DNA from 3 places in the Paraburkholderia sp. RL17-380-BIE-A genome. Region 2 is predicted to be linked to each of the others. Evidence: riboswitches for the same ligand, from Rfam matches in the RefSeq annotation. Region 2 holds a riboswitch; each other region holds the start of a gene.
What was found. A riboswitch is a leader RNA that binds a small molecule or an ion and turns the genes downstream of it on or off. The one in region 2 is predicted to bind cobalamin.
Positions count from the first base shown of each region.

Region 1: linked by a shared signal. The riboswitch ahead of P0D68_RS32205 (CbtB domain-containing protein) and the one ahead of cobW (cobalamin biosynthesis protein CobW) in region 2 are both predicted to bind cobalamin.
Region 3: linked by a shared signal. The riboswitch ahead of P0D68_RS05680 (TonB-dependent receptor domain-containing protein) and the one ahead of cobW (cobalamin biosynthesis protein CobW) in region 2 are both predicted to bind cobalamin.

Region 1 is NZ_JARESQ010000026.1:28,198-32,406, forward strand. It holds gene P0D68_RS32200 (CbtA family protein) at 518-1,249, opposite strand; gene P0D68_RS32205 (CbtB domain-containing protein) at 1,261-1,491, opposite strand; adenosylcobalamin (AdoCbl) riboswitch at 1,494-1,646, opposite strand; gene P0D68_RS32210 (histidine phosphatase family protein) at 1,735-2,328, shown strand; gene P0D68_RS32215 (hypothetical protein) at 2,352-2,792, opposite strand; gene P0D68_RS32220 (alpha/beta hydrolase) at 2,897-3,910, opposite strand; gene P0D68_RS32225 (MFS transporter) at 3,930-4,209, opposite strand, start outside.
Region 2 is NZ_JARESQ010000030.1:5,478-9,686, forward strand. It holds gene cobN (cobaltochelatase subunit CobN) at 1-1,453, opposite strand, end outside; gene cobW (cobalamin biosynthesis protein CobW) at 1,460-2,551, opposite strand; cobalamin riboswitch at 2,771-3,051, opposite strand; cobalamin riboswitch at 3,119-3,373, shown strand; gene cobA (uroporphyrinogen-III C-methyltransferase) at 3,614-4,209, shown strand, end outside.
Region 3 is NZ_JARESQ010000003.1:102,840-107,048, reverse strand. It holds gene P0D68_RS05685 (FecCD family ABC transporter permease) at 1-715, opposite strand, end outside; gene P0D68_RS05680 (TonB-dependent receptor domain-containing protein) at 755-2,626, opposite strand; cobalamin riboswitch at 2,718-2,974, opposite strand; gene P0D68_RS05675 (ATPase) at 3,182-3,538, shown strand; gene P0D68_RS05670 (cell division protein ZapA) at 3,535-3,849, shown strand; RNA gene ssrS (6S RNA) at 3,985-4,166, shown strand.

The DNA.
Region 1 (4,209 bases), on a different contig from region 2:
GGCTAAGCGCAAGTGGTCTGAACCTGGCAAGTACTGTCGCGGACGTGCTGAATACCATTGGAGCGGTAATTGCGAGTGTCGCCGATGCGTTGGCCCGGTTCAGGCGCAGGTGGCGGCGCCCTGGGCAAATACGACGGCCCTCCGTTGGACTCAACCAGCCCATTAGTTCTTGACCTGACCGGCTCAGGAATAAACCTGCCCCCTGAACACCAGCGCGACTTATTTCGACCTGAACAACAACGGCTTTGCCCGACAAACCGGCTGGATTGGCGCGGGCATAGGATTGCTCTGCTTTGCCCCCGACGACCGGGCCGCGAAGCTGGGACGTCTCACTGCTGGAACTTTATCCACAGATTCTGTGCTCAAGCCTGTGGATAACCACCCCACAACAGCCCCAACTCCTTGACGCACAAACCTTCTCGACCCCTGCGCGCAAACAGCGACGAGCCAGGCAGAGAACGCCGGGCACAACCACCGAGGCGGTTGCGCCCATCGCCTCCACCAACCATCAAGCCGACTACACCGCCGGCCGACCGCCCAACCGCATAAACGCACCGCGCTCAACGAGCGCGCCGAACAGCAGTCCAATCGTCGTCCACATGATCGCCTGCATACCAAGCGCCGCCACACGGAACTTCCACAGCAGCGCCGCCGGAAAACCCTCCGGCACTTCATTGAAAGTCGGCATCGACAGTTGTACCGCCGCGATAATCACGACAAACACCAACCCCGCCACGATCGAGCCATTCCACGCGCCGAGTTTCGCGCCCACACGGCGCCGCACCTTGAGCGAAAACACCATCGCGGCCAGCGAGATCGCAATCATCAGGAAGAACAGGCCCGTGCGCGTCCCGATCGTCTCCGGGTCGCCGACCGCAGGCGGGTTCGCCGGATACTTCAGGTTGGGAACGACCGCCAGCGCAATGAACGCACCGAGCGCCAGCCACGCGGACAACGCGCGTGCGCTCAATGCCCCCGCGCGCCCATACGCGTAAGCGAACACCAACGAGAACAACCCGCCAAACGCCGCGCCGTACACCACCACCCCGGTCAACAGGCCGAGTCCTTGTTGCGTCTCGCGGCTCACCATCGCGGGTTCGGGCGCCTCGTCTTTCGCGGCATCGGCCCTTTCTTCGAATGAGATCGCCTGATTGACTTGCGGCTCGCCCGCGACCCGGGCGAAGCCGAACGTGAGCAGTCCCGCGGCGATGCCTGCCAGCATCCCGCGCACCAACAATTTACCGACCATGTCCGACTCCGTTAGTGACAGGGAAAGCCGAGCAGATGGCGACCGTCGTGCACGAACTCATGCACGTACATGCCGGGCACCAGCGATGTGGCGCCCTGTTCCGCACCCACGAAGTAAAGCGCGAGCAACAGCAGCAGCCCCCCGAACACGACCCACGGCAGCAACTCGCGCAGCGGAATCGGCGTGGGTTCAAAAACGGGCTGAGAAGCGGCCTGCGAAGCGGGATCGAAAACAGCTGTCATGATGGACATCTCCTGGGGTTACGCGCCCCGATAGTCGTTGCAGAGGAATGATGCGAAGCTCAGGTCTGGCTTTCGGCATGTGCTGTCGATTACAGTGGCGCGACCGCGCCGGGTTTTCACCGGCTTCCGTGCTTCGCAGTCCGGCTATTCTACGCGCTAAACTCCGGCACCCGGCAACGCAAAGCGGATGCACCCTTTCCGCCAACGCCAGGCTTCGGCGCAGCCTCACAGGAAATGAACAGAGTGGACATACGGCTATTACTGATCAGCCACGCATCGACCGCAGCCCAACGTGCAGGCCGTTTTCCCGCTGATGACCCGCTCGACGCCCGCGCTATCGCAGAAGCCCGCGTCCACGCCACGAACACACGTCTGGCGATCGCGGAAAGCGCGTCAGCCTATGTGAGCCCGGCCGTCTGCGCACGAGATACGGCGGCGGCCCTCGGCCTCGCCGCGTCGGTCGATGTCGCGCTGGCGGACATGAACTATGGCCATTGGCGAGGGCGGCGGCTTGCCGATCTCGAAGCCGAAGCGCCGCAAGACCTCGCCGCATGGATACGCGATCCCGACGCCGCGCCGCACGGCGGCGAGTCGTTCAGTCAGCTCGTAAAGCGGGTAGGAGAATGGCTCGTTGCGCTAGGCGGCACGCCCGACCTTGCATCGGCCGATATGTACAACGTGGTCGCCGTCACGCATGCTCCGCTTCTCAGAGCAGCGATCGTGTATGCGCTTGGCGCATCGACCGCAGTGTTTTCGCGCATTGAAATCGCACCGCTTTCGATGATCGAGTTGCGGCGCTCATCACGCGGCTGGTCGTGGTGGCCGGCGACGCATTAGCCGCTTTCACGCCGCAGCCCGATTCACTTACCCGACACCACCAGGCGCAACTTGTTCGAACCCGTCGGCGTTACGGCAATGTCGGTCCGCTTGCCCTTCGCACCGAGATAAAAGTGCTGCCGTCCCGGCGAATTCTGGTCGTGTGTCGCGTCGGGCAAACACGACGCGACGTCGGCCGCGACCGCTTGCAGCGCGTCCGCATTTGAACCGGCGTCGTGATGCGGCGTCCACGTGCATTGGTAGCTGCCGTGGCTCGCCGAACATTGCGCGTCGTCGCCGTAGGGTTGCGCGACGCCTTTGCCATCGTCCGGCGTCAACGACGCGAGGCCGCCAGGCGCCGCCGCTACGATGCGTTTCAGTGATGCACAGGGGCTAGGCGCGTCGTCGGCATTGGCGCTGCACGGCAGCAACGCGCCGAATGATGCAACGGCAAGCGCGGAGGCAAGCAATCGGGTTCTGTTCATGTCGGCGCGGTCCTCGAAGTGGCTTACAAGTAGCATGAAGCGAAGTAGCACGCTTCGTGCCCATGCGCGCCGAGCGCCTCACGCTCGCTCTCGCGCAACGCGCATCACAGACCAGCACCAAACAAAGCAGCCAGTCCTTGAGGCGATGAGAAAATCCCTTTGGCATCGTGCCCGACACCATCGATCACGAACGTCCGATGCGTCGCCAATCCTTCCGCATGCCGCGCCGCCATATAACGCGCATAAGCGAGTCCTCGCCCGAGACGGTGGCTTCCTTGCGTTTGCGCGGCGCATGAACGGTCGAGCGCAGGATGCTGCGGATCGCAATCCGCGCCGCCGAGCAGCACGGTGACGTCGCGTTGCGCGTAGCGCGCTTCGAGCGCCGCCGCGGAACCAGCGTCGCCCGACTCGCGCGCGTAAGCCGGCAAATCCTTGAGCCCATACTTCCAGCGATTGAACGACGGGCACATCGCCCTATCGAACTCCGCGAACTCGCCAGAGGCTGTAGGCCGCAGCGCATCGAAATACACATACGACGAAGGATTCGCCACCACGTATCGCAGCACAATGCCGCGTGCGGTGAGCGGTGCCTCGCTGCGCGCGACCACCGCATAGCGCTGCACGACCTGCCCGCCGCCCGAGTGCCCGGCGACCACCACCTCGGCGAGCGACGCGAACTGCTCGCGTGATGCGAGCGTGTGCACAATGGCGTCGAGTACATCGAATGAACTGATCGGCGCGGGACCTTCGGCGTTTTCGCCGCCCATCCAGCTCGTCCAGTCCCAATGCAATGTGGACGGCGGCAACGCATGCGCTTCGACATCCGCGGTCGCGAGAAACTGCGGCACGATCAGCAGCGTATCGGCCGCGCTGCCGCCGGCAAGTGCGCACGACCGCTCGGCGAGATCAAAGTAAGTGTCGCCGTTGCGCAGGCGGCCGTGAATCAGAATCACGGCGCGTCGAACGTCGCGCGTCGGCGCCAGCCAGTCGCCATTCGCGAACACGGGCACAGTGCCGCTGCCGGCTCGCGTCGTGACGTTCAGATGCCGGCTCGCGACCACCGCCACCGGACGTTCATTCGGCGCTCGCTCGTCGTCTGTCATCAAGTACTGGGTCATGCAATACGCTCGTGGTTGATCAATGAGTGGCGGGCCTCGGCGCAGTGTCACCCGCCATACGTCCGGCACGCGTGAAGTACACCATCGCGAGCGACACAAAACCGGCAAAAATCAGGTAAAACGCGGGCGTAAGACTACTGCCTGTCACGCGCGTCAAGCCGGTAATGGTGAGCGGCGCCATGCCGCCGAACAGCGTCACCGCAATGTTGTACGACAGCGCCACGCCCGCCGACCGGCTGCGCACCGGAAACAAGGTGGCGAGCATGCCGGGATGCGCACCGGACATCGCGGCGAGAAAC
Region 2 (4,209 bases):
CCTGCTCAGGTGGGCCCCAACGCGCGTTCAACGCCTGCCGCGCCTCGAGGGGCAACGCATTGAAGTGCGCGAGGTAATCAGCGAGCGCGAGGCTTTGCAGTGCGGGACGCAGATCGCGCACCACCGGATCGTTGGTCACACCCTCGGTGAGCTTCTTCAGCAGCGCGTCGCCGTCGGCGGGCAAGTCGGCGAGACGATAGCCTTCGTCGCGCAGCATCGACAGAATGCGGACCACCGAGGCCGGCGTATCGAGTCCCACGCCGTTGCCGATGCGCCCTTCGCTCATCGGATAGTTGGCGAGAATCAACGCGACTGTCTTGTCCGCGTTATCGAGTGAACGCAGACGGCACCAGCGTCGGCTCAATTCCGCGAGAAACGCCACACGCTCGGCGTCCGGCTGATACCGCACCACGTCGACCTGAGTGTGCGGACAACGGTATGCCAGCCCCTTGAAGCTGATGGCGCGCGTAATGATGCGGCCGTCCACTTCCGGCAGCGCGATATGCATGGCGATATCGCGCGAATTGAGGCCGTGATTGTCCTTTTGCCAGTCTTCACGATTGCCGCCGCTCAGAATCACCTGGAACACCGGCGCGTCGCCGGCGAGCGCGAGCGGCTCCGGGTCGTCGATCGCGGTCGCGGCGAAGGCGGTCGTATTCAGCACCAGCGCGGCATTGTGCTCTGCGCACAGCGATTGCACGATTTCGCGGCTGAACACGTCTTTGAGCGAGGTAATCGCGATCGGCAACGGATTCAGGCCTTGCGCTTCGAGCGCGTCGATCAGCGCGTCGAACACGGCCGTATTGGCCGCCTGCAGATGCGCCTTGTAGAACAGGATCGCCGCGACCGGCGCGTCTGGTTGCCAGCGCGCCTGCCAGTCGGCGATAGTCGGCGTGTCACGCCCGGGATGATAGAGCGTCGCGGCAGGCAACGCGCGCGGCGGCGCAGGCTCGCGTCCCCAGCCGAAGGTCCGGTGCGCGATACAGCGCAGGAACGCCTCGGCATTCTGCGCACCGCCCTCGCGCAGATAACGCCACAGTTGATGGCACAGATCGGCGCTTGCAGTACTGCGCGCGAGCAGGTTCGGATCTTCCTGCAAATCGCCGGAGAACATCGCGAGCGTCTGCTGCTTGCGCTCGGCGAGCGCCACCACCTGCTCGATACCGTAAGGCCAATACGCTTCGCCGCCGAGGTGATCGACCACCACCACACGCGCGTGCTGCAAGACGTCTTCGACGTAGAAATCGACCGAGGCCGGTTGCCGCAAATACGTGACGTTCGCGAGCCGCACGCTCGGGAAACCTTCACCCATGCGCGCAATCACGCTCGCGAGCAGCGACAGCGTGGTATCGGCGGAGCTGAGCACGACGATGTCGGCGGGCTGCTGATCGATACGGATCACGCCTTGTGTATCGTCGACGAAACCGCCCGGCGTGGTGCGCAGCAGATGCATGAGCGCTTACGCCTGTTGCGTTTCGACGCTCGACGGCACGCCGAGCGCCACGTCGAACGCACGCTGCAACGCGGCCTGATCGAGATCCTCGCCAATCAGCACGAAGCGGCTCGGGCCGCTTTCGCCAGCCTGCCAGCGTCGATCGAAATAGCTGTCGAAGCGGCGGCCCACGCCCTGAATCACGAGGCGCATCGCCGCGCCCGGCAGCGCCGCGAACCCTTTGACGCGATAGATCGTGTTCGTTTCGACGAGCCCTTGCAGCGCGGCGATCACTGCTTCGCGCGAGAGCGCATTCGCCTGCACGACCACCGAATCGAATTCGTCGTGATGGTGGTCGGCGTCTTCGGCGGAACCGTGGTGATCGTGGCGCAGGTGAATCGTGTCTTCCGAGGCGGCTTCGAGCCCCAGTAACGTATGCAGATCGAGCCGGCCCATCTGCGCGCGCACGATCTTCACTTGCGGCGGAATCTCTTCGCGAATCACCAGCTCGACCGCGTTTTGCTGCGCGTCGTCGAGCAAATCGGTCTTGTTCAGAATCACCAGATCGGCGGCGGACAACTGATCTTCGAACAGTTCGTGCAACGGCGATTCGTGGTCGAGATTCGGATCGGCCTTGCGCTGTGCATCCACGGCGACGGGGTTGTCGGCGAACTGACCGCTTGCCGCAGCCGGGCCGTCCACAACGGTGACCACGGCATCCACGGTAAAGCTGTTCTTGATCTGCGGCCAGTTGAAAGCCTGCACCAGCGGCTTGGGCAACGCGAGCCCCGACGTCTCGATCAGCACGTGATCGATCTGATCGCGGCGCTCGACGAGTTTTTCCATCACCGGAAAAAACTCTTCCTGCACGGTGCAGCACAGGCACCCGTTGGCGAGTTCAAACAGTTGGCCTTCGGTTTCGACGCCGTTTTCATCGCAACCGATTCCGCAACCCTTGAGAATTTCCCCGTCGATACCGAGTTCGCCGAACTCGTTGACGATCACCGCGATGCGCTTGCCGCCCGCATGCTGAAGAATGTGCCGCAGCAGCGTGGTCTTGCCGCTGCCGAGAAAGCCCGTGACGATGGTGACGGGGATCTTGCGCATTTGAGTTTGCATCGTGAGGTCCATCCGTAGGAGTTGCACGTGCACGCCGGCGTGTTTTTGTGTGTCTGTCTGCGCGTCTGCGTGCATCGGCCGGGTAGCCAGGTAAGCGGCGCGTAAGCCCAGCGAGCCAGAACGACAACACAACACGGGGACGAACGACGGGTTGCCGCGACAACAGAAAAACAGGAAGCGGGAATGAGATCATGAACGCACCGCCGCATCCCCGCGGCGTTCGCCCTTCGTATTCTGGCCGGTATCCGGGCTGGCGAAAGCGCCGCTTCCCCTTCCCGGGCGAGTGATTTCTCGCCCAGTGGTGATATGCCGACGCGGCCTTGCGCGTGGACATCGAAGCCGGCTCCGTGGCGCTAAAGAACTTACCGCAGCACCACATTTCGCTTACCGTTGCGGGGGCAGCACAGGTTGACCCGATCCATGGCAGGCGGGCACCCTGTTTCCCGTTTAACTGCATGCGCACGAGCGCGCACACGAGCACCAAAGTGCGTGCGAGTGTAGGCCCGCGGCCCGGTGCCGTCAAGGAAACGCAAGCCGCAAGCGCTTATCGGGCGGGACGCCATGTGCTATCGTATGCGCGCGTTTGGTGCCCGCACATGCATTCGCGTGTGCAGTTAAACGGGAAACAGGCCGCGCTTTACGCGCTCAACCTGTGCTGTCCCCGCAACGGTAAGCGACCTGCGGCGCGATGTCTTTCATCCCGCGCCGCGCATGCGTTTTTTCGATGCCACTGTCCATGACATTCCAACGAATGAATGCGGACGGGAAGGCAAAGCGCATGAGGCCGCCAGCCCGGATACCGGCCAGACGCGGAGGCGGCGAACCTCAGGGCAACATCACGCCGCCGGCCGCCGGAATCCGCGAGGGACGGATGTGAAGGCGCTGAAGCACGACGTGGCGCATCCGTTCGTCGATCCGTTCCCAAAGGGACCGTGGCGAGCCGCGCGTTTCGCCGTGCCTGAATCCGTAGCACTGCATGCCCCCAAAGTCCGTCATCCGGCGCGCCTGCGCGCTTCGCCCCTTTCCGCCCGTCACGACATGGCGCTCGCCATGCACGTTGCGATGACCCGCGCCTGGCTGATCGGCGCCGGCCCCGGCGACGTCGAACTCATGACCCTCAAGGCAACTCGCGCATTGGCCCAAGCCGATGTGGTGCTGGTCGACGACCTGGTGAATCCCGACGTGCTGCAGTTCGCGCGCGCCGACGCGCAGGTCGTCTACGTCGGCAAACGCGGCGGCCATCCGTCCACGCCGCAGGCCGGCATCGTCGCGCAGTTGCTCGAACACGTGCGGGCCGGGCGCAGCGTCGCGCGCCTGAAAGGCGGCGATCCGTTCGTGTTCGGCCGGGGCGGCGAAGAACAGCAGGCGCTGCATGCGGCGGGCGTCGAGGTGGAGGTCATCAACGGCATTACGGCGGGCATCGCCGCGCCCGCGGCCATCGGCATTCCCGTCACGCACCGCGATCACGCGCAAGGCGTGGTATTCGTCACCGGGCACGGCGCGGGCAGCGGCGAACCCGACTGGGCCGCGCTCGTCGCTACGCGCATGACCCTCGTGATCTATATGGGCATGCGGCGGCTGCACGATATCGTCGACGCGTTGCTCGCGGCCGGCATGAGCGCCGACACGCCATGCGCGGCGATCGAATCGGCCACCCG
Region 3 (4,209 bases), on a different contig from region 2:
GACGCGGCGCGGCGGGCACGATCGCAACCAGCACGATGACGAGCGCGGCGAGCGCCGTCCACGGCATCGCGCCGCCATTGAGGTCGCCCGTGAGCCAGAACAGCATGCCGCGCAAGCGGTTGTCGGGCGCGAGATTGAGCAGCAAGGTGATGAGCGCGCCCCAACCCGCGGCGATCACCGCGCCGGTGAGCAGCAGACGCGGCGACGTGTCCTGCGGCTCGCCGCGCCACAACTCACGGCGCGCGAGGCCGAGCACCAGCAGGATCGACACGAAGGCGCCGGCGAAGGCGCTCGCGTCGACGATCGACCAGGCGCAACCGGCGATCATCGCGACGAGCGCGAAAGTCGCCGCGCCGCCGGACACACCCAACACGTACGGTTCGGCGAGCGGATTGCGCAACAGCACCTGCAGCAGCGCGCCGGCCAATGCGAGCAACGCGCCGCAGGCAAAGCCGGCCACCGCGCGCGGTAAACGCAGCGTGCGGACGATCTCCGCAGTCAGATCGGAGGCACCGCCAGACGGCGCATGCGAGGGCATCAGCGCCGCCAACACGCGCATCGGCGCGAGCGAGACGCTCCCCAACGCGAGCGACGCCATCAGCACCGCCAGCGCGATCACGGCAAGCGCAAGCCAGATCGCGGCCGCGCGCTTCGCGCTCATCACGCGCAGCGTTGCGGGCATCGAACCCGAGTGGCGGCTAGTGGATCGGCTCATGTAGCGGCTCATCCGCGCAGTCTCAACAAGGCGTGTCCACTACTGCTGCTGCCAACCAACCGTGAGATACGCACCGCGCCGCGGCGAGTTATACGAGTAGGCCGTTTCATAGTCCTTGTTGAACAGATTCTGGATTTGCGCGGCCACGTACCATGCTTTCGTGATGTTGTAGCGCGCCGACAGATTCACCACGCCATAGCCGCCCAGCTTGCCGCTGCTGTCGTCGCGCGGGCCGCTCACGATCCATTCGCCGCCGACGCGCCACCCGGCGATACTGCGGTTCACCGTCAGCGAGCCGAAGCGCCGCGCGCGCCGCACGAGGTCGACGTCGTTGTCGAGGTCGACTGGGTTTTGCAGTGTTACCGAGGCGCGCACGTCCGTCTCGCCGACATGCCCGCTCCACGATCCTTCGAGTCCCTGCACCTTCGCATGGCCGACATTCTCGGCCAGATAGATGCCGGGCGTTACCTGCTCGTAGTTAATCAGATTCGAATAGCGCGTCTGGAATGCGGTGAGACGCATCACACCGAGCGCATTCGACGCGTACTGCAGCGCGGCTTCGATCGAATGACTGCGCTCCGGCTGAATCGACGGATTGCCGCTGAGCGGATAGTACAGATCGTCGAAACTCGGCGCGCGAAACGAATCCGAGTAGCTTGCACTCACCTTCCAATGGCTGGTGATGTCGAAGCCGTAGCCAAGATAGTAACTGTTCGCTCCGCCGAAATCGGAATACTGGTCGCGCCGCACGTTGGCCTGAATCTGGTTGCGCCCAAAGCGCCCCGTATAGCCGACAAAACCCGAATCCACATGCCGGTCGGGCGCCGCGAACGTATCCGAGTCGAGGCTCTGGTCGAGATGCTCGTAGCCGACCTGCAGCTTCTGCTGCGCGGCCAGCGCGAAATCGTTCTGCCACGTGTACTGGCGATTGTCGGTATCGAAGCGGCCGTTATAGACGCCGTTGGTGTTCGACACGCTGCGGTCGTCGCCTTCGGAGACGATGAAGTGAGTCGTCCACCAGTCGGTCAGCTTGCCGTTCGCGAACACCGAGACCTGGCGCACTTTGCTATACAGGTTGTTCAGATCGGTCGGCAGTCCGTACGCGTTGTCGTAGCTGTTGTTGCCGTTCGACTGGAAGTAGCTCGCGCCGGCATCCCATTTGTCGTTGAACTTGTGACGCAACGAGGCCGAGATGCTCTCGTTCAGATAGCCGTTCGCATTCGGATTGGCGCCGGGCGCCTCACGCGGATTGAGCGACGAAAAACCGTCGTCCTTCGAGCGCGCGAGCGAAATGCTGAAGGTCGTCTTGCCGTCTTTATCCAATGCGCCGTTCACGCCCGCCTGCTGCGTCTGCGTGTGATAGCTGCCGTAGCCGAGCGAAAAATTGAAACGCGGCGGATGGTCGCCGCCGTCTTTCGTGAACACCTGCACCACGCCGCCGATCGCGCCGGAACCGTACAACGCCGACACGTTGCCGTTCACCACCTCGACGTGATCGACCTGGTCGAGCGGAATCTGCGCGAGTTGCGCGGAACCCAGGCTCACCGAATCGACGCGCACGCCGTCGATCAGCAGCAGCGATTGCGTCGAGGACGCACCGCGCAGGAAGAGGCTCGTCGTCGAACCGGGGCCACCTGTACGCGAGATTTGCGCGCCTGGCGCGAGTTGCAGCAGGCCGGGCAGATCGGTCGCGGTGGTGTCGGCGAGATCCTGCTGGTCGAACAGCGCGGTCTGCGGGATCGCATCGGCGAGTGCCTGCGGCCCGCGCTCGGCGGTCACCACGATCGGTGACAATACCGCGGGCGACGCATCAGCCGCCGACGCAGAAGACGAAGGTGCAGCTTGCGCGTGCGCGACGATCGGCAGGCCCGCGAAGGCAAGCAGCGCCGCACGAGCGATGGGGGACAGCATGGGGTGAAAGTCCTGTGGGTAGCGTGCGCGGCCTGCTTCCCCGCAGGCCGATGCGTAACGAGGCGCCCGCGTATTTAACATTTTCGCGCGTGACGTGCCTCTCCCTCTGGCCGGTATCCGGGCTGACGACATATCGATCCCGCCTTCCCACGCGTGACGCGCAGTGGCACACTCGCGAGTTGAACTTCCAACACGCGATCAGGATCGACTTGCATGACGAATGCGGTCGCTTACCGTTGCGGGGGCAGCGCAGGTTGGCGCGTTCTGGCGAACCGCGCCCCCTGCTTCCCGTTTAACTGCGCGCGCCGTTGAAAAGCGCACGCGGGCACCAGAGTGCGGCCAGTTTAGGAGCGGCCTCGGGGTCCGTCAAGAATGAGTGGGACCGCAGACTACCGTTCTGTTAAGTGCAGGCTATTGTCCGACGCACGAGTACTTTTTCATCATATGGTCGATAAAAGCCTGCACAAAGCAATGTTGTTACGTCTCGAAACGAGACAATTGTCGGAACCTGCGACATTCCGCGCTAAAATGCGATGTCTTTAGAGGACGCAGCACATGCTCACCGAACTCGAAACACTTTCACAGAATATCGGCAAGCTGATCGCGATCAGCCAACGCCACAATGAAGCGCGACTCGCGCTCGAAGAGCAGCTCGCCCAATCGCGCGCCGACGTCGAAGCCACGCGCACGGAACTTGCAATGCTGCGCGAGGAACGCAATGCGCTGCAGGCGGAACGCGACGCGCTGTCGGCAAAGATCGACGACGCCCAGGTGCGCCTGAATGCGATCCTCGAAAAGCTGCCGCGTGCCCGCGCAAACAGCGAGCCCGACAGCCAGCTCGATCTGCTCGAGCCCGCCCCGCACGAAGTCGAAGCGCAGAGCGATGAGACCCGCCACGGAGAAAATGCATGACCACCAAGCAGATCGAAGTATCGATTCTCGGCGTGCCCTATCGCCTCGCCTGCTCGCCGGAAACGGAAGGCGCGCTGCTTGAAGCGGTCGCACGCGTCGACGCCGAAATGTCGAAGATCCGTAACAATAGCAACGTGCGCGGCACGGATCGCATTGCTGTCATGGCTGCGCTGTCGCTGGCATCGGAACTGCTTCGGCTGCAATCGAGCGTGAGACACGGAGAAGCATTTCCCGCTGAGGAAATCCGGCGTACAATGCATCAAATGAACGAACAACTAGGTACTGTGATTCAGCAGTACAGCATGCAGTAAGTAACGTGTGTTATCGTGCGGCCGGTCCTGAGATCGGCGGCGGATTCAAACGGAGTGTGTGAGGACAAGGCGTCCAAGATTCTGCAAACGTTTGAGTTCAATCGGTCGTTTTCGTGATTTAGCTTTATCGGTTTAGCTTCCCTGCCTGGTTCGCCAAGGTCATATATTCCTTGAACCAATGCCATGTGCACGGTTGCGGAAATTTGTAGCACGGGTGTGCGCGTCACTCTGTCTGATGTACCCGAAGTGTTGCTAACTGCGACCAATTCTGAACCCCCGGTTCAGGATGCCGGCCTAGCGGCTAAGGCGGGGACCTTATTTAGAACGGCATCGGACTTCGGTTCGGTGCCGTTTTTCTTT